One region of the Pseudoduganella sp. RAF19 genome, then DNA from elsewhere that is predicted to be linked to it. Evidence: predicted binding sites of a transcription regulator. Region 1 holds the regulator's gene; each other region holds the start of a gene.

Region 1 (7,865 bases):
GATTGCTGATGGTGCCGCCCACGGTGTACGAGTTCTGCGAGCAGATCACGGCGACCGAGATGGTCGCGGTGTGGCCTGCCGAGCCGGTCGGGTTGGCGATGCTGCAGGTCATGTGCGCCGGCTGGGTCTTGACGGTCACATTGTATTCAGTGCCGTAGGAAATGCGGTTCGGGAAGGTGAAGCTGGTCTGGCCCAGCGGTACGGACACGGTGTCGTCGCCGTTCTGCAGCACCAGGCCGCTGTTGGCGATCGGGCTGCCGGACGACGTGGTCACGGTGCCGGAAACGTCGAACGACGCTTTGCCGCCGCATGCGGACAGCGCCAGGGCTGCGGCCAGCGCTGCCGCCGTGCCTACATAGTTTGCTTTCATGTATTCTCCAAAAAGGATGCGCTTAGTGGCAGGTCACGGCCACATTGGTCACGTCTGCGACCGGCATGGTGCCGCTGCCATTGGCCACGGTGCAGGACAGGCCATCCGGCTGGGTCAGCACGGTGACGCCGTACAAGGCAGCATTCGGTACCTGTACCGGGAACTTGAAGGTCGTGGTGCCGGCCGGCAGCGATACGGTGCTGGAGCCGTTGGCCAGTACCAGGATGCCCTGGGTCAGGCCGCTTACCGTGCCGCCCAGGTTGTAGGGCACGTTGGCGCAGTTGACCACCGCCTGCAGCTGGGTGTAATAGTTGATCTTGCCGGTGCCGTTGCTGACCACGCAGGTGACGTTGTCCGGCACGGTTTTCAGGGTGACGTTGAAGTCCGCGTCGGTGGCCAGCAGGGTCGGGAAGTAATAGGTGCCGGAGGCATCGGCGGTGACGGTGTCGCTGCCATTCTGGATAATCAGGCCGGTCTTGGCCAGGCCGTTGACGGTCACACCCAGAGTCATATTGCCATTGCCGCCACCGCATGCCGACAGGACGGCTGCGCACAGCAGCGCCAGGCCGGGACGCACAAACTTACTATTCATTCATCTCTCCAATACGATTTACTGGACCGCCACGCGGAATCGGCAGCTATTTTAGTGCATTTAGCAAGCAACGGCCTGATTTAGGCTTGTAACATTTTTTAGCGCAGCTGCGCCTTCTCGCATTGCGAGCTGCGGCCGGACAGGCGGCAGTGGTTCATTTCGGCGCCGTTGCGGTCGTGGACGACGATCTGCCACTCGCCCGGCGCCGCGCCGCGTTCCATGGTCATGAAGCCAAAACCGCCTACCCAGCTGCTGAAGTGGGCGATCACGGCGCCCGGCGCCGGCTGCACTTGCGCGACGTCGTCCGGCAGCGGCGTGGTGTCTTCGTCGGTGCCGGAGAAGCCGGTAATGAACTGGCTCGGATGCGGACTGCTGTAGCTGACCTGCTGCCACAGGTGCACGTGGCCGGACAGCATGGCTTGTACGCTGTCGGGCAGCAGCAGGGGATTCAGCGAGCCGAAGGTTTGCTGCAGGCCGAGGTCGCCCAGCTCCAGGAAGCGCTGCTTGCTTTTCTTGTCGATGTCGGCGCCGAAGCCCAGCATCGGCTGATGATTCAGGCCCAGGTTCCAGCGCGCCTGCTGCGACAGCTGCTCCAGCTTGCGGTAGGTGTCGCGGTACTGGTCCCAGCCGGGCTGGCCGGGCTTGATGCCGCGCCAGCTGGTGGCGGTGGTATCCAGCACCAGCAACTGGCTGGCGCCGCCGATCGGCACGGCGTAGGGATCGCTGTAGTTGCCGCTCAGATCATCGGCGGCGGCATTGCAGTCGCGGCCTGGCTGCAGCGGACGCGGATCGAGGAAGCGCCACCAGCCTTGTCCGGCGCGGGTGCAGGTTTCGTGATTGCCGCGCACCATGACCCAGGGCGCTGCCGCCAGCAGCGGCGCGGCGGGACGGAAGAAGTCTTCGCGCCAGGCGTCCCAGCCATAACCCCAGGGCGAACCGGCGCAGCCGGCGTTGCCTTCGGGGCAGGGATTCTCGCGGTAGTGGTAGTCGCCGACGTGGATCACCAGGTCGGGCTGCCACTTCGCCGCGGCGGCGGCAATGGTGGCAAACGGCGTCGCTTGCGCATCGTTGCAGGCCTGGTAGTTGTTGTCGGACTTTTTCAGGCGGCAGCCGGTGTCGCCGATCACCACGATGCGCTGTGCTTCGGCGCGTGGCAGCGGCAGCGTCTGGCCGCCGACGCTGGCGCTGCGCGCATTTGCCGGCAAGGCCGCTTCGCAAGTCAGCACCGGGAAGCGGCTGGGCACCGAATCGGCCGGCGCCGAGCTGGTCGGCCGCAGCGCGATGGTTTCGGCCGGCGCGCGCAGCTGCATCGGCAGCGCCTGGCCGTCGACGGTCAGCGGCGGGCAGCTTGCCGCTTCCGTCACCACGCGCGCCACGGCCGCACCTTGCTCGCCCAGCACGACATACGCGGACAGCGAAGCGGATAGCGGCGCCGGTGCCGGGCTTTGCGTAGCGCAGCCCGCCAGCACGGCGGCGGCCAGCGCCCAGGGCGCGCGTGACAGGATAGACATCAACTTAACTCCAGTGCAATAAGCCCGTTAATCTACCACGGCCGCGTCTTCGCGATGTGGGACAATGCTGGCATGAAGCCGAAAGCCATACTTTTCGATCTGGATGACACCCTGTGGCCGATCGCGCCGGTGATCGCCGAAGCGGAGCTGACCTTGCACGCCTGGCTGAGCGAGCACGCGCCGGGCGTGACGAAAAATTTCAGCATCGAGCAGCTGCGCCTGCACCGCATGGAGTTGCTGGCCGCGCGGCCGGAACTGCACGTCGATCTGGGCGCCTTGCGGCGTGCCAGCCTGAACGAGGTGTTCGCCCACGCCGGCGAGGACGCCACCAACGTCGATGGCGCCATGCGCCATTTCTTCGCCGCGCGCAATGCGGTCAAGCCTTATGACGACGTCTTGCCCGGCTTGCTCAAGCTGAAACAGCAGGTGTTGCTGGGAACCATCAGCAATGGCAACGCGGATCTTGAAGTCATCGGCCTCGCCCACCATTTCAAGGTATCGCTGGCGGCCGCCGATTTCGGCAAGGCCAAGCCCGATCCCGGCATTTTCCGCGCCGCCTGCACTACCCTGGGCGTGCTGCCCTCGGAGGCGGTGTATGTCGGCGACGACCTGAAACTGGATGTGGAAGGCGCCCAGCGCGCCGGCCTGCGCGCGGTCTGGCTGAACCGGACCGGCAGCGATGCCCATCTGGCGGCCGGTGTCCAGCCTGATGCAATTTGCTCCAGTTTTGAGGAACTTCTTGCATGGCTGGAAGAACAGTTGGCAGAATAGATGGGCAATCACCGCTTCATGAAGAGCTATGCAACTCGATAACCGTGCCCAAACCCTGCTCAAAGCCCTGGTCGAGCGCTATATCGCCGACGGCCAGCCCGTCGGCTCGCGCGCGCTGTCCAAGATTTCCGGACTGGAGCTGTCGCCGGCCACCATCCGCAACATCATGGCGGACCTGGAGGAGCTGGGCTATGTGGCCAGCCCGCACACTTCGGCCGGACGCATTCCCACGCCGCGCGGCTACCGCATCTTTGTCGACACCCTGCTGACCGTGCAGCACATCGATGAGAGCGCAGTCGAGGCGCGCCTGCGCGCGACCGCCCAGCCGCCGCAGAAGCTGATTGCCAACGCGGCGCAGATGCTGTCCTCGCTGACCCAGTTCGCGGGCGTGGTGCTGACGCCGCGCCATGAGTCGGTGTTCCAGCAGGTGGAGTTTTTACGCCTGGGCGAGAAGCGAATCTTGCTGGTGATCGTGTCACCCAATGGCGATGTGCAGAACCGCATGCTGCTGACCGACGTGGATTATTCTCCGGCCCAGCTGCAGCAGTCGGCCAATTTCATCAACCAGCATTATTCCGGCCTGTCCTTCGACGAGGTGCGCGGCCGCCTGCAGGGCGAGGTGCGCCAGCTGCGCGACGATATGGGGCGCCTGATGCAGGCCGCCGTGGAAGCGGGCAGCGAAGCCATGGCCGAGAATACCGAGGACATGGTGATCGCCGGCGAGCGCAATCTGCTGTCGGTGGCCGACCTGTCGTCGAATATGAGCTCGCTGCGCCAGATGTTCGACCTGTTCGAGCAGAAGACCGGCCTGATCCAGCTGCTGGACGTGTCGTCCAAGGCGTCCGGCGTGCAGATCTTCATCGGCGGCGAATCGCACCTGGTGCCGATGGATGAAATGAGCGTGGTGACCGCGCCGTACGAGGCGAACGGCAAGATTGTGGGTACCCTGGGAGTGATCGGCCCGACCCGCATGGCCTACGAGCGGGTGATTCCGATTGTCGATATTACATCGCGCCTGCTGTCGAATGCCCTGAGCCAGCATTGAAACCCGCGGCTTGAACCCGGTGGCAGCCACGACGTGGCTGCCACCCGCTTTACGCCTCGGGTTTTAATGCTTGTGCGGGCAGTTGGTCTTGGTGCAGTTGCCGTACAGCGCCAGGGCGTGTTCGGCGATCTTGAAGCCGCGCTCGGCGGCGATGGCTTGCTGGCGCTTCTCGATTTCCTCGTCCACGAATTCTTCCACGCGGCCGCAGTCCAGGCACACCAGGTGGTCGTGGTGCGAGCCTTCGTTCAGTTCGAAAATCGCCTTGCCGCTCTCGAAGTGGTTGCGGTTCAGCAGGCCGGCCTGCTCGAACTGGGTCAGCACGCGGTACACGGTGGCCAGGCCCACGTCCATATTCTCGGCCAGCAGCTGTTTATAGACGTCTTCCGCAGTCAGGTGACGCACTGGGCTGCTCTGGAAAATGTCAAGAATCTTCAGGCGCGGCAGGGTGGCCTTCAGGCCGGACGCCTTCAGGTCGGTGGGGCTGTTACTCATGTTTGGTATCGTATGTGGCTGGAGTGCTTTATGATATAGCGTTTTGGCACTTCTGCTCAATCGGATTTGAGGTCATCTATGCGCGTTACCCCGGCTCTGCCGTCCCATTTGTTAGTGAAATGCCTGGCCCCGCTGGCGGCTCTGGCCCTGGCCGGCTGCGCCAGCAAGGCACCGGCGCCAGCGCCGGTGGTAGCGTCCCAGGGCGCCCAGACCACCACCATCACCCAGCTGCAGAAGTTCATGTGGTTCTTCTCGCCTTACCGTCCGGATATCCAGCAGGGTAACTTCGTGTCGCAGGAAATGATGGCCCAGCTGAAGGTGGGCATGACCAAGGACCAGGTGAAGTTCCTGCTCGGCACGCCGCTGATGGCCGATGCCTTCCACGCCGACCGCTGGGATTACCCCTTCCGCCTAGCCAAGGGCAGCGGCGAGCTGACCACCAGCGCGGTGGTGGTGTTCTTCGACAAGGATGGCAAGGTGGAGCGCTTCGAAGGCGGCAATCTGCCGACCGAGCAGGAATACATTTCGCGCATTGCCGGTCCGATCAAGGAATTCAAGAAGTCCGAGGCAGCCGCCGACAAGCAGCAGGCATCGCCGGCGCGTGCGCCGCTGCCGGCCGGTCAGGAATCCGGCGCGGCCAAGTAAGGATCATTCATGACGACTCTGAATATCGCAATTGCCGGCGCCGGCGGGCGCATGGGCCGCATGCTGGTCGAGGCGGTGCAGGCCGATCCGGACTGCACCCTGGCCGGTGCCCTGGACCGTCCGGGCGGCGCCAATATCGGCCAGGACGCGGCGGCCTTCACCGGCCAGCCCTCCGGCGTGACGGTGGCGGGCGACTTGGCCGAAGGCTTGAAGAATGCCCAGGTGCTGATCGACTTCACCCGTCCGGAAGGCACGCTGGAACACCTGGCTTACTGCGCCGAGCACGGCGTCAAGCTGGTGATCGGCACCACCGGCTTCGATGAGGCGGGCAAGGCAGCCATCCGCAAGGCGGCCGAGAAGACCGCCATCGTGTTCGCGCCGAATATGAGCGTGGGCGTGAACGTGACCCTGAAGCTGCTGGAATTCGCGGCCAAGCAGTTCGCTACCGGCTACGACATCGAAATCATCGAGGCGCATCACCGCCACAAGGTCGATGCGCCGTCCGGCACCGCGCTGAAGATGGGCGAGGTGATTGCCGATGCGCTGGGGCGCGACCTGAAGCAGGTCGGCGTGTTCGCGCGCGAAGGCGTGACCGGGCCGCGCGATCCGTCCTCGATCGGTTTTGCCACCGTGCGCGGCGGCGACATCATCGGCGACCATACCGTGATGTTTGCCACCGAAGGCGAGCGCATCGAGATCAGCCACAAATCGTCCTCGCGCCAGCATTACGCCAACGGCTCGCTGCGCGCGGCGCGCTTCCTGGCGGACAAGAGCACCGGCCTGTTCGATATGTACGACGTGCTGGGCCTGAACGGCTGATGGAGCACTTCAGCTTCGAGAGCTACTGGGAACGCGCCGACGCGGTCGGGCATGCGGTGTCCTATCTGCTGCTGCTGATGTCGGTGCTGAGCTGGTACTTCATTCTCGGCAAGGGCTGGCAATCCTGGCGCGTGCGCCGCAGCAAGGGCGTGGTGCAGGCGTTCTGGGATGCGCCGACCTTGCAGGACGGCGTGGCCAGCGTGACATCGGGCGATCCGGAAGGCATTTACGCGGCGCTGGCCACGGCCGGCGCGGATGGCGTGAAGATGATGGGCCGCAGCTCGCTGGCCGGCGAGATGGGGCGCGGCGAGCAGCTGACGCGCGTGCTGCGCGATGCCATCCACGCCTCGACCACGCGGCTGGAAAGCGGGCTGACCTTGCTGGCGTCGATTGCCTCCACCGCGCCTTTCGTCGGCCTGATGGGCACCGTGTGGGGCATCTATCACGCGCTGGCGGCGGTGTCGACCGCGGGCACGGTGCAGCTGGACAAAGTGGCCGGCCCGGTGGGCGAGGCCCTGATCATGACCGGCGTCGGTCTGCTGGTGGCAATTCCCGCCGTGCTGGCCTATAACGGTTTTAACCGCGTCAACCGCCTCACGCTGAGCGAGCTGGATGCGTTTGCCCACGATCTGCATGCCTACCTGACGCGCGACGGCGCGGGAGTGTGAGATGGCTTTCGGCGCCTTCAATCATCACCGGCAGAAGGAGTCCATGGCGGACATCAACGTCACGCCCATGGTCGACGTGATGCTGGTGCTGCTGGTGATCTTCATCATGAGCGCGCCCATGTTCACCAATGCCGTGAAGCTGGATCTGCCCAAGGCGCAGGCCCAGGCTTCCGAGCAGCAGCCGGACACGCTGGCGGTGGCGATCGATGCTTCCGGCGCGGTATTCTGGAACAACGAGGCGCTCAAGCCGGGCGAGCTGGAAGAGCGGCTGGCCGCCGCCGCCGCGAAACAGCCGCAGCCCGAGCTGCAGCTGCGCGCCGACAAGGACACGCGCTACGAAGTGGTGGCGCAGGTGATGGCGGCCGCGCAGAGCAGCGGCCTGACGAAAATCGGCTTCGTCACCGACCCCAAGAAGGACAAATAATCATGGCGACTGCCACCTTGAACGGCGCGGCCATTGCCGGCGCCGACGCTTTCCATGCCGCCAGCCGCGAGGCTTTCGGCTTTCCCGAGTTTTACGCGAATACCATCGACGCCTGGGTGGACTGCCTGTCCTATCTGCGCGATGAAGAGAATATGACGAAGTTCCGGCTCAAGCCGAACGAGGTGCTGGAGATTGTCATCACTGACGCGGCCAAGGTGCCGGCTGAGCTGATCGAGGAAGTCACTTATTGCGTGGGCGGCATCAATGAGCGCTATGAGGATTATGGCGAGAAGCCGGCGCTCAAGCTGACCTTGCGCTAAACCCACGGCGGAAACTGGTGGCAGGCACGACGTGCCTGCCGCCCGCCTTTGCCTCAGGGGTTTTCGCCGGGGGCGAGCGTCAGGACGTCGAAGCCGGTGTCGGTGACGGTAACCATATGCTCCCACTGAGCCGACAGCGAACGGTCGGCGGTCACCACGGTCCAGCCGTCGGGCAAGGCGCGCGTCTGGTGCTTACCGGCGTTGATCA
Region 2 (7,865 bases), on a different contig from region 1:
GAATAAAAAAAGCCTGCAAGGCGAACCTTGCAGGCTTTTGTCAGCGTGAGCTGGCGATGATTTACATCATGCCGTCCATGCCGCCCATACCGCCCATGCCACCCATACCGCCCATACCGCCGGCCGGTTTGTCTTCCACGATTTCAGCAACCATGCAGTCGGTGGTCAGCATCAGGCCAGCGATGGAGGCCGCGTTCTGCAGGGCAGAGCGGGTCACTTTGGCTGGGTCCAGAACGCCCATTTCGACCATGTCGCCGTAGGTGCCGTTGGCCGCGTTGTAGCCGTAGTTGCCGGAACCTGCCAGCACGGCGTTCACCACCACCGAGGCTTCTTCGCCGGCGTTGGTAACGATCATGCGCAGTGGCTCTTCCATGGCGCGCAGAACGATCTTGATGCCTGCGTCCTGGTCGGCGTTGTCGCCTTTCACGTTCAGGGAAGCACGTGCACGCAGCAGGGCTACGCCGCCGCCAGGAACAATGCCTTCTTCCACAGCAGCGCGGGTTGCGTGCAGGGCGTCTTCAACGCGGGCCTTCTTCTCTTTCATTTCGACTTCGGTGGCTGCGCCAACCTTGATCACGGCAACACCACCAGCCAGCTTGGCCACGCGCTCTTGCAGTTTTTCGCGGTCGTAGTCGGAGGTCGCTTCTTCGATCTGCACGCGGATCATTTTCACGCGGGCTTCGATGTTGGAGGCTTCACCGGCGCCGTCGATGACGATGGTGTTTTCCTTGCCCACTTCGATGCGCTTGGCCTGGCCCAGTTCTGCCAGGGTAGCTTTTTCCAGGGTCAGGCCGACTTCTTCAGCCACGACCTGGCCGCCGGTCAGGACAGCGATGTCTTCCAGCATGGCCTTGCGGCGGTCGCCGAAGCCAGGAGCTTTCACTGCGCAGGTCTTCAGGATGCCGCGGATGTTGTTCACCACCAGGGTCGCCAGCGCTTCGCCTTCGATGTCTTCAGCGATGATCAGCAGTGGACGGCCGGCTTTCGCTACTTGCTCCAGTACCGGCAGCAGGTCGCGGATGTTGGTGATCTTCTTGTCGCACAGCAGAACGAATGGGTTCTCCAGCACGGCAACTTGCTTTTCCGGGTTGTTGATGAAGTACGGGGACAGGTAGCCGCGGTCGAACTGCATACCTTCCACGATGTCCAGCTCGTCGTGCAGGGACTTGCCGTCTTCCACGGTGATGACGCCTTCCTTGCCCACTTTTTCCATCGCTTCAGCGATACGCTCGCCGATCGAGGACTCGGAGTTGGCGGAGATCGCGCCAACCTGGGCGATTTCCTTGGAGGTGGTGGTTGGCTTGGCCATGGACTTCAGCTGCTCAACGGTGGCAGCAACTGCCTTGTCGATGCCGCGCTTCAGGTCCATTGGGTTCATGCCGGCTGCAACGTACTTCATGCCTTCGCGCACGATGGCTTGTGCCAGCACGGTTGCAGTGGTGGTGCCGTCACCGGCGTTGTCGGAGGTCTTGGACGCGACTTCCTTGACCATCTGCGCGCCCATGTTCATCAGCTTGTCTTTCAGCTCGATCTCTTTCGCGACCGAGACGCCGTCCTTGGTGACGGTCGGGGCGCCGAAGGAGCGCTCCAGCACCACGTTGCGGCCTTTCGGGCCCAGGGTGACTTTAACGGCGTTGGCGAGGATGTTCACGCCTTCTACCATTTTGGAACGTGCGGAATCGCCGAAAATAACTTCTTTAGCTGCCATGTTTGATTTCTCCTGAATTCTGGATTGAAAGGCCGATTACTTATTGATGACGGCCAGGATGTCTTCTTCGCGCATCACCAGCAGCTCTTGACCGTCAACTTTGACGGCCTGGCCGGAATATTTGCCGAACAGAATACGGTCGCCGACTTTGACTTCCAGAGCGCGGACAGTACCGTTATCAGCCACTTTGCCGTTGCCCACAGCCAGCACTTCACCCTGGTCCGGCTTTTCAGCAGCGGCATCAGGAATGATCAGACCGGACGCAGTTTTGGTTTCCTGGTCCAGACGTTTGACGATGACGCGATCGTGCAATGGGCGAAGGTTCATACAAAACTCCTTTATTCAGTTGGTAATTGCTAGTTGTGCAAGTAAATCAGCTGTTAGCACTCTCGGCTAACGAGTGCCAACAATTATATGGACGGCCTTGGGGCTTTTCAAGAGAATTTGTTTGCGGAAGGTCAAGACGAGACAGGACACCGGCTCCGCTCCTAGGCGGGCCCATGCTTTTTGCTGCAGCGGAGGCGGCGTCCTTTTTTGAACCAGAGGCGAGGAGCAGGTGCCTGCCAGGTCGTGGCAGGCACCCGGTTTATGCCCTGGGTTTACTGCTGTTTGCGACGGCGAGCGGTGGCCAGGCCAAGCACGGCCAGGCCGCCCAGCAGCATGCCGTAGGTGGCAGGCTCTGGCACAGCGGATACGCTCAGGTTGGTGGTGTAGCTGCCTGCCGACTTGGACAGCGCGCTGCCGCTGACCTGCAGGTAATAGTTGTCGGCCGCCAGTTTGCCCAGGTCCAGCACCCACTGGTCAGTCTGACCGGTGGAAAGCTGGTTGCCGGAGCTGACCAGGGTGCCGGCGGCGTTGAACAGCGAGAAACCGGTGATATCCAGGCCGTTCTTGGCGTTGCCGCTGAAGGAATACACGTCGGCCAGTACGTTGGAAACGCCGGACAGGCTGAACGTGTACTGATCGGCAAAGGTATTGCCCGAGTTGTTGCCGGTGATCAGACGGCTGGCCAGGCCTACGCCATCCGTCAGGTCGATCGGCGCGGGGGACAGGCTGATATCGGCCGCGTGGGCCGCCAGGGTGGCGCCGGTGAGCGCCAGTGCTGCTGCAATTTGCTTCAGATAAGTCATGCCTTTGCTCCTAGTTGATTTGCTACGGTTGGGGCCGCTTAAGGAGCCGTCACGGTATCAAACATACATTTCTTAAAAACTGTTTATTAACAAGCGCTTACAACTCTCCAATAGGAAATTCGGGTTGAATTTGTGAAATATTCAACCATGTCATTCATGCAAAATCAGGGACTTAACGGCAGAGCGTGAAACGGCTGGGATAGGCGTGTAGGAGAGTGCCTACGGAGAGGCAAGAAATTCTTACCGCTGGCGAGTACTCACCTGCAATTCACACAGTTACAAACGGGTTGACCGCCTTATCGTGCGGCCCTATAGTTGCGAGATGATTTCAGACTTCCAAGACCTTTCCGACAAAATCGACCAGTTGGCGGAATTGACCCAGGCACTGCGCCGGGAAAATGCCCATCTGCGTCAGGCCAACGCTGTTTTGATTTCGGAGAACATCGATTTCAATCGCCGCCTGCGTGAAGCACACGAACGCGTCGCTGCACTGCTTGAAAAAATCCCTGGCGCACCTGCGCCCGCACAAGAGGATGCACAATGATCCAGGTTGATGTGACCATCATGGGCCAGACCTACAAGCTGGCGTGTAAAGAAGGCGAAGAAGGAGCACTGCGCGAAGCGTCGAAACTGCTCGACAAAAAAATGAGCGCCATCCGCGACGCCGGCAAAGTGAAGGGCAATGACCGTATCGCGGTGATGGCGGCACTGAGCATGGCCGGTGAATTCCTCAGCGCGAAAACTGGACAGGGCCCGCTGTCGCAAATGTCGATGCTGGAAGTGCAGGAGAAGATGCGCGCCATGCAAACTGTCCTCGACAACGCACTGACGCCGCAAGAAAATCTCTTCTGATTTATTGTCCAAAAGGCCTTTCGCGAAAAGGCGTGGAGGAGTAAACTTCGTGTCACCCTGCGGTGTTCGAGATTTGCCATATATTCCTTGAACCATTTACATGCATCGGTTGCGGGAATTTGTTTGACGGGCGTGAGCGTCGCTAGTCCGATGAACCCGAAGTTGAACTAACTGCAACCACCTTGAACCGTAAGGTTCGGGATGCCGGCATAACGGCACAGGCGGGGCCTTATTCCATATGAAGCGGTTGCATGCGTCGCAAGACGCGCAACCGTTTTTTTACGTCTGGAGGAGTCGCATGCAGTATTGGCTGATGAAGTCCGAACCCGATGAAGTAAGCATCGATGATGTGATGGCCGCACCGGACAAGACGGTTCCCTGGTTCGGTGTACGCAACTACCAGGCGCGCAACTTCATGCGCGATGCGATGCAGGTCGGCGATGGTGTGCTGTTCTATCACTCGTCCTGTCCCGAGCCGGGCATTGCAGGCATTGCGGAAGTGGTGAGCTGGCCTTATCCCGACGCTACGCAGTTCGACAAGAAGAGCCACTACTTCGACGAGAAGGCGACCAAGGAAACGCCGCGCTGGATTTCTGTTGACGTGAAAGGCGTGCGCAAAACGCGCCTGCTGTCGCTGGCCGAACTGCGCACCATCCCTGCGCTGGAAGACATGGTCGTGCTGCAGAAAGGTAGCCGCCTGTCGATCACGCCCGTCACTGCAGGCCAGTGGAAGACGCTGATGTCCCTGCTGAAGTAGGCCCAGCCCCGGGCATTGCCAGTATGGCCGGGGAAGCGCATCATTGAGGCGTCCCCGGAGAAGGGCATGGATGCCGATAACGATCAAATGCTCCGCAAGATAGCGGAATGCAGCGCTCCCCAGCGCCGCCTGTACGCCGCGCCAGCGCGGCTGCTGTCGCTGCTGCGCTATCTGCATGTGGAAGTCGGCGCCAGCGGCCCGGTGCTCTTGCCCTCCATTGCTTTCCCTTCGATGTGCGTGATCGTCAGCGGCGGCGTGCGGCTGGGCGGACCGGACGGCCTGCTGGTGACGGAAGCCTTTGTGCGCGGCCCGAACCTGCGGCCGATCCGGCTGGAATGGATGCCCGGCACCAGCCTGGTGGTGTCGGTGATGCGCGTAGGCCGTATGGGGCGCGTGCTGGATACGCCGGTCAGCGAGCTGGCCAACCGCACCATTCCGCTTGAGTTCCTGATCGATCCCGGCGCCGTGCATCAGCTGACGGACGCCGTGCGCGCGGGCTGCACGGCAGCGCAATGGATCAATGCTATCGGCGAGTGGCTGCTGGCGCGCATGCAGCTGGAGAGCCAGAACCGCGTAGCGCCCTTATGTCTGCCGGTGTCGACACTGAGCGAGCCAGCCGAGATACTGGCCGAATACACAAACTTGTCGTTGCGGCAGTTCGAACGCCGCTTCCTCGCCTCGTATGGCGTGTCCCTGCGCGATACACGGCGCCTGATGCGGCATGCATTCGCCATGACCACCATCATGCGCAATCCGCCGGGGCGCGGCCGGCTGACCGAGGTCGCGCATGAAGCGGGCTACTATGACCAGGCCCATATGGTGCGCGACTTTGCCGAGATGGCGAACATGACGCCCAGCGCGCTGATCAAGTCGATCCACGGCGAGGAAGAAGACCTTGCCGGGCGCCTGCTGCGCTACACCGGGGCCGACCGCCAACTGGTAATCGATAGTCCATTGTGAAAATTCGACAAGCGCGAATGTCGGGTTAGTACAAGAAAGCATCTGCCTCCCTTCTTTAGTATCCCGTTCGCAGCCTGCCATTTCGTGCAGGCTGCACACCGAACGGAGATACGCATGAAGACCAGCATCACAACGGGACTGGCGGCCGCAATCCTCCTCAGCGCCTGCCACCACCGCGAACCAGAGCAATACGAAGACGTGCGCCCGGTATGGGTTGCCACCGTCAGCCATAGCAAGGGCACCGTGGGCGCCGCCTATTCCGGCGAGATCCGCGCACGGCATGAACACAAGGCCGGCTTCCGTGTCGGTGGCAAGATCACCGAACGCCTGGTCGACGTGGGCGATAAGGTGGCGGCCGGCCAGGTGCTGATGCGCCTCGATCCCCAGGACGCGGCCCTCAATCTCGCGGCCTACAGCGCGCAAGCCGACTCCGCCGAAAGCCGTCTCGCGAAAGACAGTGCTGATCTCACGCGTGCCGAAGAACTGTTCCGCAAGAAGTTCATCTCGCAGGCGGAGCTGGACCAGAACCGCATGCTGGTGCGTCAGTCCAGCGCGCAGCTGCGCTCCGCCACCGCGCAGCGCGCGATGGCCGCCAACCAGCGCGGCTACACCGAGTTGCGCGCGGAACGCGCCGGCGTGGTCACGGCGATCTATGCCGAAGCAGGGCAGACGGTGGGCGTGAGCCAGGCCGTACTCGCCATCTCGGAAGCAGGTGAACGCGAGATCGTGGTCAGCGTGCCCGAGTCGCGCGTGGCCGAACTGAAGCCGGGCCGCGCAATGCAGGTCACCGCATGGACCAAGCCGGACAAGGTCTACGCCGCGCGCCTGCGTGAACTGGCGCCCGATACCGACAGCGTCACCCGCACCTACATCGCGCGCGCCACCATTCTCGAACCGGACGACAATCTGCGCCTGGGCATGACCGCCACGCTCAATCTGTCCGACGTGGAAGGCGAAGCAGCCATTCGTCTGCCGCTGACCGCCGTCACGGACCAGGGCAAGCCGACCGTATGGGTGGTCGATCCCAAGACTGAGCGTGTGCGCCAGCGGCCGGTGAAACTGCTGGCAGTGGAAGACGATACGGCCCTGATCTCCGGCGGCCTGCAGGATGGCGAGAAAGTTGTCACCGCCGGCGTGCATATGCTGCATACCGACCAGAAGGTGCGTGTGGCGGCGCGGAGCCAGCCATGAAAGACCTGAACCTCTCCGGCTGGGCGCTCAAGCACCCGCAAATGATGATCTTCCTGATTGGCCTGCTGGCGCTGTCCGGTATCTTTGCCTATCAGAAGCTGGGCCAGAAGGAAGACCCTGAATTCACCTTCCGCGCCATGGTGGTGCAGGCCAAGCTGCCGGGCGCTTCGGCCCAGCAGATGGCCGATCAGGTCACGGACAAGTTGGAAAAGAAGCTGCAGGAAGTCGAGCAGATCGATTACACCACCAGTTATTCGCGTCCCGGCATCACGCAGATCACCATCGTGCTGCGTGAAGACACCAATGCCGCAGCAGTCGCCGACGCCTGGTATCAGGTGCGCAAGAAGATCGGCGATATCAAGCCAACGCTGCCCTCCGGTGTGAAAGGCCCGTTCTTCAACGACGAATTCGGCGACACTTTCGGCAATCTGTACGCCATCACGGGCGACGGCTACAACTACCCGCAGCTTAAAGACTTTGCCGATGCAGCGCGCAATGAAATCCTGCGCTTGCCGGATGTGAACAAGGTCGATTACATCGGCGTGCAGGACGAGAAAATCTACGTCGAAACCTCGAACGCCAAGCTGGCGTCGCTGGGTCTGGACCCGAACGTGATCGTCAACGCCCTGCGCGCCACGAATGTGATCGATCCGGCGGGCGTAGTGGAAACGGGCGATGAGCGCGTGTTCGTGCGGGTGTCCGGTGAATTCAAATCCGTCGAAAGCATTCGCGAGATGGGCATCCGCGCCGGTGACCGCAGCTTCCGCCTGGGCGATATCGCCGATGTGAGGCGCGGCGTAACCGATCCATCCACCTTCAAGATGCGCTTCAACGGCAAGGAAGCCGTGGGCCTCGCTATTTCCATGCGCAAGGGCGGCGATGTGATCCGTCTCGGCGAGCAGCTGAATGCGCAGATCAAGCGCATTCAAGGTGGCCTGCCGGTGGGCGTGGAGATGCATTCCGTGTCGGACCAGCCCAAGGTGGTGAAGGAGTCGGTGCACGAGTTCACGCACAGTCTGATGGAAGCCGTGATTATTGTGCTGGCGGTGAGCTTCTTCTCGCTGGGTGTGCGCAGCGGCATCGTGGTGGCGCTGTCGATTCCACTGGTGCTGGCAATTACTTTCCTCGCCATGTATGCCTTCAACATCGACCTTCAGCGCATTTCGCTGGGCGCGCTGATCATCGCGCTCGGCTTGCTGGTGGACGATGCCATCATCGCCGTCGAAATGATGATGCTCAAGCTGGAGCAAGGCTGGGACAAGTTTGC
Region 3 (7,865 bases), on a different contig from region 1:
TCAGCGCCTCGGCGATGGTCACGCCGCCGCTGCTGGGCAGGGGCATGCCGTACAGTTCGTAGCCGCGATAAGTGCTGCGCACAGGCTGGCGCAGCCGGGCTTCGTAGTTGGACAGGTCGGCCAGCGTCATCTTGCCGGAGCGGACGGAAACGCCGGCAGCCACCGGCGGCGCGTTCACCGCGTCGACAATCGCCTGCGCCAGCTTGCCGTGATAGAAGGCTTTCACGCCGCCAGTGGACAGCAGCTGGTAAGTCTTCGCCAGATCCGGATTGCGTAGCAGGGTGCCGGCTGGGATAGCCTTGCCGTTGCGCAGATAGAGCGCGGCCGTGGCAGGGTATAAGCTGAATTTCTGCTCGTTGCCCTGCACCAGATGGCTGAAGTTGGCATTCACGCGGAAGCCATCCGAAGCGACCTTGATTGCCGGCGCCAACACCTGCTTGAAGGACATGCTGCCGTAGCGGTCCAGTGCTTCATGCCAGCCGCGCACGGTGCCCGGTACGCCGACCGCCATGCCGCTGGCCACCGCTGTTTCGAAATCGATGGGCTTGCCGTTGGCGTCCACGAACGCGGTCGGCTCAAACGAGGCGGGGGCCACTTCGCGGTGGTCAATGGTAATCACGCGTTTTTCTTTGGCCAGGTAGATGACCATGAAGCCACCGCCGCCAACGCCGCAGCTGAAGGGATCGGTCACGCCCAGCGTAGCTGCCGCCGCGACTGCGGCGTCCACCGCATTGCCGCCCTTGTTCAGAATGGCCAGCGCGGACTGCGATGCCTGCTCGCTGATTGTCGCGACGGCGCCGCCGGTGCCGGTCGCCATAGGGCTTTTGGCAGAGGCGGGCTCAACGAGCGCCAGCGAAAGGATGATGGAGAAGACGAGGGTGCTGGCGCGTCGTTGTGGGCTCATGGGCAACTATATCGGTTGTGCAATATTTACACGCAAGCTTACCCGATAATTTGGCGGCGGAGCTTTCAAAGCCGGCGGTTCGGCCGGTTCCAGCCCTTGCAGCGTAAAGGTCAGGCCGTTGCGCGTGAGGGTTTTGGCGGCGCCCGGCATGTCGTCGGCCAGCACGAAGTTGCTGCTGCCTTTTTTATCGTTCAGCACGAAGCTGTAGCTGATGTAGCCGGCCCACACGCACACGGCGCCAGTCTTGCAGCGGCTGTCGTTGATGCGTTCGAGCTTGAGTGTGGTGGATGGCGCCAGTGTGACGGTTTCGCCCTGCGTCAGCACATAACTCTCGCTGGTGCGGGGGGCGGGATGGGACGCGGTGCCGGCCGGTGGCGCGCTGCAGGCGGCGGCAATGACCAGGGATAAACCCGCAAAGCAGGTGCCAATGACTCTCAGTTTCATGATGTCCTCCCTGAAGGCATGCTTTCATCTTAGCAAAGTGCCACCCAGGCCGGCGCACTGATGAGTCAGACCCGGGTGTAAAGATTTCCGACAGTTACTCGATATTGCATAAGGGAACTTAAAGTAGGGGTAAAAAAAAGCGCCCACGGAGGGGCGCCAGTTTTTGTTGTTTTTGTTGTGGTTATGCTTTGCGGCGGCGCAGACCGCTCAGGCCAAGCAGGCCGGCGCCCAGCAGGGCCAGGGAAGCTGGCTCTGGCACTTCCTGGGATGGTGCGCCACCACCGCCTGCGCCCGGACCTTGCGGTGCAGCCGGGGTTTGCAGGTCGGTCAGGATGGAGAAATTGCCGCCGTTTTTGTTTGGGGTGGTCACTTTCAGCGCCAGGGTGTGCACGCCGCCGGTAAACACCACGTCGTCGTACCAATTGGTGTAGCCAGCAGGCGCCGCAGCGTTGGACTGGGTCAGCAGGGTGCCGTCCAGGTAGAAATAGTACAGGGTGCCATCCTGGTTGCCGCCCGGCTGGGGGAACAGGAAGTCGAACGTGCCGCCATTGATGCCGGCGTCGACCTGGAGGGTGGACAAACCGTTCAGGTCAGCGGCGCGCATGGCTGGGTTCGCGTTGTCGTTATTCCAGTGAGCAGCAATTGACAGATTATCGGTCAGCAGAAGTGGGGCTGCGGACGCAAGTCCGGTGGCTGCGGCGCAGACCAGTGCGAGAGCGGTTTGTTTGATCATGGTATTTCTCCGGGTGATTGACTTCGCTTTACATCAAGCAAGTGCCATGCCATCGGAGAAATGCGTGTTGCATCAAGGACTTATAAATTTCTGGAAAACCATGGTGTAAAAAATATCGACAGTTAGTAAGTCGAAATAGTAACCCGCGTTCAATATTGTTTAGAAAATAAAAAAAGCGCCGGGCCTTACGGCACGGCGCCTTCCGGAAATCAGCGAAAACTTAGATGTAGGCCGCCAGGGCAGTCTTCATCTTCTTCAGCGCGGCCGCTTCGATCTGGCGGATACGCTCGGCCGACACGCCGAACTCTTCCGCCAGCGTATGCAGGGTGGCGCCCGAACCGTCGTCGTTGGCCAGCCAGCGCGCTTCCACGATACGGCGAGAGCGGGCGTCCAGCTTGGACAGGGCAGTTTCCAGACCCTCGGATTGCAGACGGGTCACCTGTTCGGCTTCCAGCACCTTGGTTGGCTCGGTATTGTCGGAAGACAGGTAGGCGATCGGGGAGAACTTGTCGTCTTCCTCGTCGCTTGGCGATTCCAGGGCAATATCGCGGCCGCTCAGGCGGGTTTCCATTTCAATCACGTCTTCGCGCTTCACGTCCAGGGCTTTCGCCAGCTGGTCGATCTGGTCGGGCGACATGGCGTCCAGGCCTTGCTTGTGGCTGCGCAGGTTGAAGAACAGCTTGCGCTGGGCTTTGGTGGTAGCCACTTTCACCAGGCGCCAGTTCTTCAGAATGTATTCATGCATCTCCGCCTTGATCCAGTGCATGGCGTAGGACACGAGGCGCACACCCTGGTCCGGATCGAAGCGTTTGACGGCTTTCATCAGCCCGATATTGCCTTCCTGGATGAGGTCGGCGTGCGGCAGGCCATAGCCCAGGTAACCGCGCGCGATCGACACCACCAGTCGCAGGTGAGACATAACGAGCTTCTCCGCAGCCTTCAGATCATTCTTGTTCTTCAGGTCACGGCCCAGTTGTACTTCTTCCTCGTGCGAGAGCATAGGCAGGCGATTGACTGCCGAAATATAGGCGTCAATGTTGCCAAGTGGAACCAACGCGTTTTGTACGGACATCGTGGTCATAGTTCTATCCTCGCTTCGAAGGGAATCTTTCATAGTCACAGCATGCCTCATGGAACTTAACTCTTACTTAATTGAAGCCTTGCTGGTTGAACATATATTAGCACTCTCCTTCGATGAGTGCCAATCATGGAAAATCTATGATTGCGATAGCAATACTGCTATGAGGAAAGGCTCCTCCATAAAAGGCAGGATAGACCTGGAAGGGGATGGGCTCTGTGCGAGAACGCACTTGTGACACCGGGAGCGGCGCGCGCTCCCGGCAGGGACTTAATTCAGGCGGGACAAATGGCGCTGCACGGACAGCGAGGCGCCAACCAGGCCCAGCATCGCTGACAGGGCCAGCAGGGCGGTCATGGACACGGGATCGAGCGGGACCAGCTGGAATTCGCTGGCATACAACCTTGCAAATTCAGCAATTGCCGTATTCAGCGGGCGCAGGGCCAGCGCCACTGCCCCCAGCGCCACCCCGCCCGCGCACAGGCCGAGCAGAGCACCCGTGTAATAGAAGGGGCGGTGGATGAAGCTGTCGGTCGCGCCGATCAGTTTGGACACCAGAATCTCTTCACGCTGGGTCAGCACTTGCAGGCGAATCGTGTTGAATACCACCGCAATCACCACCGTGCCCAGGGTTGCAGCCAGCAGCAGCAGGGCCAGACGCAGGATGCCCAGCAGGGCGGCCAGACGCTTGACCCAGGCGGAGTCGACCTGCACCGATTCCACACCCGGCAGAGCGCGCATCTGGTCGGCGATGGCATCGATCTGGGCGCTTTCGGCCGCGCTCTTGTAGGCGTTGAGCTTGACGATGTAGCTGTCCGGCAGCGGGTTTTCACCCAGTGTGTTGAGCACGTCGGACAGCCCGCTCTTCGCATGCAGCTGTTCCAGCGCTTTTTCACGCGGCACGAAGACGATCCTGGCGTCCTTGCTGATCGCACGCAGATTGCCCGCAATGCCGGCTGACTGCTCGCGCGGCGTGTCCTGCTTCATGAACACGCTGAGCTCGGGCTCGACCGCCATTTGCTCGGACATGGGGCGCACGTTTTCCAGCAGGGTCACGCCCATGAAGGGCAGAGCCAGGGCGATTGCCACCACCAGGATATTGAACAGGAAAGAGCCCGGCGCGCGGCGCAGGTGCACTAGGGCGCCGCCGAGCGCGAAGGCGTGCTGGCGGAAGAAGGCGCTCATGCGGCCTCCTTCATCAGTTCGCCGCGTTCCAGATGAATCACACGCGCGGCGCTGTCCAGCACCTGCTCGTCGTGGGTGGAAATCAGGCAAGTCACGCCGACCGAGTGGAAGGCGCGCAGAGCGTCCAGCACCTTGTTGGCGCTGGCGCGGTCGAGATTGGCGGTGGGCTCGTCGGCCAGGATGATTTGCGGACGGTTCACGATGGCGCGCGCGATCGAGACGCGCTGCTGTTCGCCGCCGGACAAGGCCAGCGGATCGGCATCGGCGCGCTCGCCCAGTCCCACTTTATCGAGGGCGGCGCGGGCACGCTGCTCGGCGGCGGCTTTCGGCGAGCCCGTCACCAGCAGGGGCATCATCACATTGGCCAGCACGGAGCGGTCGTTCAGCAGGCGCTGTTCCTGAAAGATGAGGCCGAGGTTGCGGCGCAGGAAGGGCACACCGGCGGCCTTGAGCTTGCCGATGTCCTGGCCGTTGACGATCACCTGGCCCGACGTCGGGCGCTCCATGGCGGCGATCATTTTCAGCAGGGTGGACTTGCCGGCGCCGGAAGGGCCGGCCAGATAGACCAGCTCGCCTTTGGCAATGGTGAGGGTGATGTCGCGCAGGGCGACAGCATCGGAAGTGTATTGCTTGGAGACGTGCTGGAATTCGATCATGGAGGCCTTACGCGAGCAGTGCTTCAACAAACTCAGCCGCATTGAAGGGCTGCAGGTCTTCAATCTTTTCGCCGATGCCGATGAAGTACACCGGCACCGGGCGCACACGGGCGATGGCGGCAATGATGCCGCCCTTGGCAGTACCGTCCAGCTTGGTGATGATGATGCCGGACAGTTGCAGGGCATCGTCGAACGCCTTCACCTGGGCCAGGGCGTTCTGGCCGGTGTTGCCGTCGATGACCAGCAAGGTTTCGTGCGGCGCGCCTTCCAGGCCCTTGCCGATCACACGCTTGATCTTCTTCAGCTCTTCCATCAGGTGCAGCTGGGTCGGCAGGCGGCCGGCGGTGTCGATCATGACCACATTGGTGCCGCGCGCCTTGCCGGACTGCACCGCGTCGAAGGACACGGCAGCGGGGTCGCCCGACTCTTGCGAAATCACGGTGACGTTATTGCGCTGGCCCCAGACCATCAGCTGCTCGCGGGCGGCGGCGCGGAAGGTGTCGCCGGCCGCCAGCAGCACCGATTGGCCGTGTGCCTGCATATGCTTGGCCAGTTTGCCGATGGTGGTGGTCTTGCCTGCGCCGTTGACGCCGGAAATCATCATCACCAGCGGCTGGTGGCGGCCCAGTTCGAACGGCTTTTCCAGCGGTTCCAGCAACTCGATCAGCAGCTGCTTCAGCGCCAGCTTCACGGCGGCGGCGTCTAGCAGCTTGTCTTCCTTGACCTTGCGCTTTAGGGCGTCGAGCAGGTATTGGGTGGCTTCGATGCCGGCGTCGGACATCAGCAGGGCCGCTTCCAGCTCGTCGTACAGCTCGTCGTCAATCTTGGCGCCGATGAACAGCACGGACAGATTGGCCGAAGTCTTCGACAGGCCGGCCTTCAGGCGGTTCATCCAGGATTGCTTTTCCGGGCGTGCGGCGGTCTCTACCTCAAAAGCAAGAGGACCGACGGCGTCGCTGGCCACTTCGGCGGTCGCCTGTGGCACCGGCTCAGGCGCACTGGGCGCAACGGCGGGCGCAGGCGTTTCAGGAACGACTGGTTTTTTCTTGAAAAAACTGAACATGGATTGTGCGGTAGAGGGCCCTTCGAGCCGCGTATTCTACCAGAGTGGCCCTGTGGGAATCAGTCTGCGGCCGCGCCATCCGCGGCGGCTTGGACCGGGGCGCGCTGGCGCTGGCGCCAGTCGGCGATGGCATTGCTGATTTCATTCAGCTCGCGCACGCGCACGAAGTCCGGCGCGCGGCGGCGCAGGGCGGTGTTGGCGCCGCCAGCCCAGATGTCTACGCCTTCCGGCAGACGGGCGTGCAGCTCGCGCAGGCTGTCGAGCACGTGGCGCGGATTGACGGTGGCAGAGAAGGACAAGGCGACGATATCGGCTTGCATGGAACGGGCTGCTTCAACGATGTCCGGCAGCGGCGTTTGCACACCCAGCGACGTGCAGTGCGCGCCTTCGGCCGCCGCCAGGGCTTCGGCCATCAGTAGCCCCAGACCGTGGCGCTCCTGCGGCAGGGTGGCCAGCAGAATGCGTGGACGGGGCGCGCCGGCGCCATGATTGACTTGCGGAACGGACGCCACGGCGCCGCGCAGCACGATCTGGACCGACTCGCTGAACAGATGTTCTTCAAACACGGCGAACTGGCCGCTGGCCCAGGCTTCGCCGATATAGGTAATCAGAGGCGCCACCAGATCGATGACAAAGCTCTTCAGGCCCATCACGAGCATGGCTTGTGCCAGACGGCGGCGGAAGGCTTCCATCTGGTGGCTCTTGCACAGATCCACATAGCCTTGCAGATCAGGATGGCTGACAACGGCCGGCGCCTTGCTGGCGCGCGAAGCCTTCAGGGCCAGCGCCTGCAGTTCCGCCGTACTGAACTGGATTACCTTGCCCGGACGGTAGCCCAGGTCAATCAGCCGTTTGATCAGGCGCAGCTTGCTGACTTGCTCGGGTGTGTAGACGCGCTCGCCGAATGTATCGCGCTGCGGCTGGGGGAAGTCGTAACGCCGCTCCCACACGCGCAAGGTTTCCTTGGCCACGCCGGTGTCACGTTCGACATCACTGATAGTCGAAGTGATTGTTAAAGATGTGGCACTTGTATTCATTCGGCGAAAAGCGCTCTCAGGTGGTTTGGCGTTGAGCATTCTAACCGCGTTTTTTAGCGGGAAGTTGCATCAAATTTTCACGGGTTTTCCCTATGAAGACCCACAATACGCCCTTGTCCACGACACCGGCTTCACATTTGAAAGATTTGAACAGTTTCGTTTTTTGTCACGAGCTTTGTCGTGGACAAAAAAGTGACAATTCGTTGCTTTTCTGTATGAATAGAATTGTGGACATCCCGTAGTGTTCTGCAGAAAATTTGCTGATCAGCTAAAATTTCCGCCTGCGCAAAGGCTTGACATCCTTTTCGCCCTGACACTTGCTGGAAAACCAATCCCTCAGTATAGTGCCGCCTCCCCACAGCCATGAGCTGTGGATACGAGCAGGTAGTGAATAATCCCTGAATAGCAATAGAAGGATAGCAATGAAAAAGACTCTGATCTCCCTCGCAGTTCTGGCAGCAGCCACCACTGGCGTAGCCCACGCACAGTCCGCAGTACAAATCTACGGTATCGTCGATGCCGGTGTTGTTTATGAGCAAGGCGGCAAAAACGGTAACGTGACCAAGGTGACCAGCGGTGCAGCAAGCGCTTCCCGTATCGGTTTCAAGGGCACTGAAGACCTGGGCGGTGGCCTGAACGCCATCTTCGTTCTGGAAGGCGGTTTCCGCACCGATACCGGCGAACAAGACGTTGCTGGTTCGATCTTCCAGCGCCAGGCTTTCGTAGGCCTGTCCTCCAAGGACGCCGGCACCATCACCCTGGGCC

The links. The regulator HrcA, encoded in region 1, represses chaperone genes, less so after heat shock. The targets are predictions, from matches to a motif close to TTAGCACTCNNNNNNNNNGAGTGCTAA.
Region 2: a site for HrcA is predicted at 2,089-2,115, ahead of groES (co-chaperone GroES). Genes of this name have one in related genera too.
Region 3: a site for HrcA is predicted at 3,260-3,286, ahead of rpoH (RNA polymerase sigma factor RpoH). Genes of this name have one in related genera too.

Annotation. Positions count from the first base shown of each region.
Region 1 is NZ_JBFREF010000004.1:155,862-163,726, forward strand. It holds gene AB4Z19_RS11890 (hypothetical protein) at 1-370, opposite strand, end outside; gene AB4Z19_RS11895 (hypothetical protein) at 393-962, opposite strand; gene AB4Z19_RS11900 (metallophosphoesterase) at 1,061-2,473, opposite strand; gene AB4Z19_RS11905 (HAD family hydrolase) at 2,546-3,244, shown strand; gene hrcA (heat-inducible transcriptional repressor HrcA) at 3,273-4,289, shown strand; gene fur (ferric iron uptake transcriptional regulator) at 4,353-4,781, opposite strand; gene AB4Z19_RS11920 (outer membrane protein assembly factor BamE) at 4,860-5,426, shown strand; gene dapB (4-hydroxy-tetrahydrodipicolinate reductase) at 5,436-6,245, shown strand; gene AB4Z19_RS11930 (MotA/TolQ/ExbB proton channel family protein) at 6,245-6,913, shown strand; gene AB4Z19_RS11935 (ExbD/TolR family protein) at 6,915-7,337, shown strand; gene AB4Z19_RS11940 (barstar family protein) at 7,340-7,657, shown strand; gene map (type I methionyl aminopeptidase) at 7,711-7,865, opposite strand, start outside.
Region 2 is NZ_JBFREF010000003.1:111,129-118,993, forward strand. It holds gene groL (chaperonin GroEL) at 62-1,708, opposite strand; gene groES (co-chaperone GroES) at 1,745-2,035, opposite strand; gene AB4Z19_RS08380 (FxDxF family PEP-CTERM protein) at 2,308-2,838, opposite strand; gene AB4Z19_RS08385 (hypothetical protein) at 3,161-3,382, shown strand; gene AB4Z19_RS08390 (cell division protein ZapA) at 3,379-3,690, shown strand; RNA gene ssrS (6S RNA) at 3,742-3,922, shown strand; gene AB4Z19_RS08400 (EVE domain-containing protein) at 3,989-4,447, shown strand; gene AB4Z19_RS08405 (helix-turn-helix domain-containing protein) at 4,514-5,407, shown strand; gene AB4Z19_RS08410 (efflux RND transporter periplasmic adaptor subunit) at 5,522-6,598, shown strand; gene AB4Z19_RS08415 (efflux RND transporter permease subunit) at 6,595-7,865, shown strand, end outside.
Region 3 is NZ_JBFREF010000005.1:137,609-145,473, forward strand. It holds gene ggt (gamma-glutamyltransferase) at 1-904, opposite strand, end outside; gene AB4Z19_RS13910 (hypothetical protein) at 911-1,348, opposite strand; gene AB4Z19_RS13915 (PEP-CTERM sorting domain-containing protein) at 1,530-2,081, opposite strand; gene rpoH (RNA polymerase sigma factor RpoH) at 2,302-3,213, opposite strand; gene ftsX (permease-like cell division protein FtsX) at 3,430-4,344, opposite strand; gene AB4Z19_RS13930 (cell division ATP-binding protein FtsE) at 4,341-5,000, opposite strand; gene ftsY (signal recognition particle-docking protein FtsY) at 5,008-6,063, opposite strand; gene AB4Z19_RS13940 (MerR family transcriptional regulator) at 6,123-7,100, opposite strand; gene AB4Z19_RS13945 (porin) at 7,523-7,865, shown strand, end outside.